Regions from separate parts of the Pseudohongiella sp. genome, predicted to be linked through region 1. Evidence: predicted binding sites of a transcription regulator. Region 1 holds the regulator's gene; the other holds the start of a gene.
What was found. The regulator sigma-54, encoded in region 1, starts transcription at its own class of promoters, with help from an activator protein. The targets are predictions, from matches to a motif close to ANTGGCATNNANNTTGCTNT.
Positions count from the first base shown of each region.

Region 1 (2,417 bases):
GGCATGATGCTTGCTTGACGCGCGCAGAGCGGCAACAGGCCACGAAGAGCCATCATGCCTCAATAACGCCCGACAAGAGCCCAAAAGGGCCTGCGAGCGCGACCAACACAATATCTGTTATCAACGAGCAACTGTTATCAACGAGCAACAACGATGTATCTGATGCCATGAAAATTTCGCTACAGCTAAAGCTTGGTCAACAGCTGACCATGACTCCCCAGCTGCAGCAGGCAATCCGGCTCCTGCAGCTATCCACTCTGGATTTACAACAAGAAATTCATCAGGCTCTGGAATCCAACCCCATGCTGGAGGTGGATGAATCCCATGACACCGACGGCAATGACACCAGCTACGATAACGGCGACAGCGAATCGAACAGCCAGTCTGAGGGTGGCAAAGAACAGGACAGCAGCGGAAAAGATGAGGTTCGTGACACCTTTGCCGAACAGTCTTCTTCCGACGCGTCCTACGAGGCCAGCGGCGACGAATCGCATTGGGAAGACAACATCCCGGAACAACTGACAGTTGACACCAATTGGGATGATATTTATCAGAACAGCTACACGAGTGGTAGCCCGGCCCCCGATAACGACGACTTCGAATCCCGCGACACAGCGTCAGAATCATTGCAGGATCACTTGCTCTGGCAACTGAACCTGACCACCATGTCGGACACTGACCGACTTATCGCCATGGCTATCATCGACGCCGTGGACGCCAACGGGCAGCTGTCCGCCAGCCTTGAATCGATCCAGGAAGGGCTGCAGGAGCACCTGGACATAGAAGAGGATGAAGTCCTGGCCGTGTTGCATCGGGTGCAGCACTTTGATCCGGTTGGTGTAGCCGCACGGGATCTGTCCGAATGCCTGCTGATACAGCTTAACCAGATTCCGGACATCCTGGTTACCGATGCCGTGCGTCATGCCCGTATCCTGGTTAAAGACCACCTGTCACTGCTGGGCAATCGCGACTACGCTCAGGTCATGCGTCTGACTCGTCTGAAAGAGCCCGAGTTGCGCGACGCAATCGCCATCATAGAGAAACTGGATCCGCGCCCGGGCGCCGATGTTGCCCCATCCACTGCCACCTACATCGTACCGGATGTGTTTGTCAGCAAAGACCCTCGCAGCGGCCGCTGGCGTGTCGAACTCAACCCTGAGACGGCGCCCAAGCTGCGCATCAACGCGGATTACGCAGCACTGGTCAAACGCTCGGAAAACAGCACCGATAACAACTACCTGCGCGACAACCTGCAGGAAGCTCGCTGGTTTCTGAAAAGCCTGCAAAGCCGCAACGAGACGCTGCTGAAGGTTGCCAGCCGGATTGTCGAGCATCAGCAGGGCTTTCTGGAAAAAGGCGAGGAAGCCATGAAACCGCTGGTATTGCACGATATCGCGGAAGCCGTCGAGATGCACGAATCAACGATATCCCGGGTCACCACGCAGAAGTACATGCACACACCGCGCGGAATCTTCGAATTAAAGTATTTCTTTTCCAGCCACGTCAGCACCGCTGGCGGGGGCGAATGTTCGTCAACCGCCATTCGCGCCCTGATCAGGAAGCTGGTGGTGGCGGAGAACCCCCGCAAGCCGTTGAGCGACAGTAAAATCACGCAGTTGCTGGAAGACCAGGGTATCAACGTTGCCCGGCGAACAATTGCGAAATACCGGGAATCCCTGTCCATTCCGCCTTCCAACGAACGAAAAAGGCTTGTCTAGCCCCGGACTGAGCGTTGATGCATTGCCAGCGGCAGACCAAGGTTCTAGAATGGCAACCATCGGAAGACTAGGAAAACCTGATGCAACTGAGCAAAATCCTGAGCCCTGAACGCACCGTCTGTGATATGCCGGGCGTCAGCAAAAAACGCTTTCTCACGACCGTCAGTGAGCATATCGCGGGCAGCGCCAGCAGCCTGTCGGCAGACGCTATCTACAACGCATTGCTGGCGCGCGAACAACTGGGCAGCACCGGCATAGGCAATGGCATAGCAATACCTCACTGTCGCGTACAGGAATGCACCCGGATTATAGGCACACTGGTCAAACTGGATGAGGGCATCGACTTTGATGCCATTGACTCACAGCAGGTAGACCTGTTGTTTGTGCTGATTGTGCCGGCGGAGGAAACTGATGAGCATTTGCGTGTCCTGAGCGGGCTGGCGCGACTGTTCCATCAGGAAGCGTTTTGCCAGGCCTTGCGTGATGCCAAAAACAACAGTGAGCTTTACCAGACCGCGATACGGTTCAGCGAGCAGCCGCAAGACTGACCGCTGACGCCTGCCGGTACGATCAGCAGCGTGACATACACCCAAACTCAACCCAGATCCAAATGAGACAGGCGACCAATTGTGAGACTCCTGATCGTTAGCGGCCGCTCCGGTTCCGGCAAAAGCACCGCGCTAAACATGCTGGAAGATC
Region 1 covers NZ_JBBDNQ010000034.1:96,697-99,113, forward strand. Annotated here, with positions in the region: gene WD071_RS12700 (RNA polymerase factor sigma-54) at 168-1,718, shown strand; gene ptsN (PTS IIA-like nitrogen regulatory protein PtsN) at 1,799-2,266, shown strand; gene rapZ (RNase adapter RapZ) at 2,348-2,417, shown strand, end outside.

Region 2 (2,417 bases), on a different contig from region 1:
TTGTACATCACTGGCAGCATGGGCGGCCCGGAGTTGGAGCCAAAGGAGAGCAGGCAGCGCTCACCCACGCCGCGACCTTCAGGACCATCAAAGGGGTCAGGACCGGTTTCACGTTCGCGCGCCCGCTGTGCCAGGAACTCGTCGGTATAACCGGGCATCTGACCATCGGGCGGATCAATGATGATGGAGGTGCGGAATTCACCGTCAATGGTGGGCATGAACATGCCGCGATCGGTCCAGAACAGATCGTAGTTGCCCACGGGGGGCAGGTCCTGGGCGGGCGGCGGCGGGCGGTTGGGATCCAATGGCTCATTATCCTGCTCAACGGCCATTTGCGCTGCGCGTTCGAGCTGGAAGGCTTCCTCCCGGGTATAGGCCTGACGCTCGCCCAGTTCGCGCGGACGCGTCAGCGGGGTGACAGTGGCGTTGCGCCAGACACCCTGAAAATCGGGGTCACCGTAAGCGGTGCGGGGCACGGTATAGTCGTCATCTGGCTGGGCCATGACACTGACGGAGAGTAAACCCGTCGATACAATGCCGAGCCCCAGCAAGGCCACCGTGCTGGCAAGCGATTGTCTACTGGGCCTGTGTCTATTGAACATAGCTTCTTCTCCTTATCAGATTGCTCTGATTCTAGCGAGGCTGGGGCTGACACTCAATCCTTTTGCGCTCAGGCAAGCGGCAAAGATTTGCCGCTTGCCGGGTCAAGAATATCTGCTGTTGACCGATATCCTGATGTAAGTAGCTGATATTGCAAAGCTGGCGTGGCTGGCTTGGAACTTGCTTTATCAAAAATCCAAGGCAACAAATAGATGACAATCACTGTATGGCAACTATTCAATCATTGGGTATCGGCTCGGGTCTGTTGACCAGCGAGCTACTCGAATCGCTGCTGGAAGCTGAGCGGGCGCCGGTCGAATTGCGTCTGGACCGTGAGCAGGCGATCGCAGAGGCCAAACTGTCTGCCTTTGGCGAAATCAACAGTGTCGTGAGCGAGCTGCAGGATGCCATGCAGGCACTCAATAGCACCTCAGCGTTCAACGCCAGCCAGGTGGTTTCCAGTAACGAATCTGCCTTGACCGCCACCGCTGCCAGTACTGCAGATGCGGGCAACTATTCAATCCAGATACAGCAGCTGGCGCAACAACAAACCATCGCTACGCAAGCCTATACCTCGGTCAACGAAGCGATTGGCACAGGGGAAATCAGCTTTCGTTTTGGTACCACAGATATTGATGGTGATGGTCTCTACCAGGGTTTTACCGCGAACGACGAGATCGCCGAGCGCAGCCTGGTGATCGATGAGAGCAACAATACCCTCGCGGGTATTCGCGACGCGGTCAATGCGGCGAACTTCGGGGTTGAGGCTACCATCGTTGATGATGGCAGTGGCTTCCGCCTGTTGTTTACCAGTGCCGAGTCTGGCGCTGACCAGAGTATAGAATTGACCGGCACCGGCACCGCGGGGCTTGATGCTTTCAACTTCAATGCCGGAGCGCAGACCGCAAGCCAGACTCAGGCCGCGCAGGATGCCCTGTTTACGGTGAACGGCCTGGCCATCAGTCGCAGTGACAATCTCGTTACCGGGGTGATTCCGGGTGTGACCCTTAATCTCAAATCGACCACCACTGGCCCTGTCAGTCTCGGTATCGACAAGGATCCCAGTGCGCTGATGGACAAGGTGCAGGACTTTGTAGGCGCCTACAATGGCCTTAAAAGCATGAGTGATCAGTTATCGGCATTTGATCCGGATTCCGGATCATCCGGTCAGGGCAGCCTGCTGACCGGGGATACTGCCCTGCGCCGGATGATGACCGACATCAACAATACCTTGCGCCAGGTGACATCGGGCGCAACGTTCAGCTCGTTGGCTGAAGTGGGTGTTACCTCTGACCAGTTCAACGATTACCAGTTGACGTTTGATCGCAGCGAGTTTGAAACCGCGTTTGCAACCGATCCGCAGGCGGTGACCGGTCTGTTTGCTGCCACCGGCACCACATCAGACAGTCAGGTTGATTTTCTGCAGGCGGGCAGGGACACCCAGGCGGGCAGCTATGATGTTGAAATCACCCGCATGGCCGAGGTGGGACGTTATCAAGGTGTCAGCGTGGCAGCATTGGGCGCGGGCAATATCGTGATTGATGCCGACAACAAGGATTTTACCGTGTTGTTCAACGGCAATGAAATTGATATCAGCCTGACCGAAGGGACGTACGCTACCGCTGAGGAGCTGGCCACCGAGTTGCAGGCACAGATTAACAGCAATGCCGATGTGATTGATTCAGAAGACAGCATGACGGTGGTGTACAACGCCGCTGAATCGCGTTTTGATATGAGCTCGAATCGATACGGTGAAGAGTCGGTGATCCGCTTTACCGATATTTCCGCTGAAGCCTCATCTACTCTGGGTCTGGTGC
Region 2 covers NZ_JBBDNQ010000028.1:197,267-199,683, forward strand. Annotated here, with positions in the region: gene WD071_RS10505 (hypothetical protein) at 1-602, opposite strand, end outside; gene fliD (flagellar filament capping protein FliD) at 827-2,417, shown strand, end outside.
Region 2: fliD (flagellar filament capping protein FliD) is a predicted target of sigma-54. The motif match lies at 768-787, and genes of this name have one in related genera.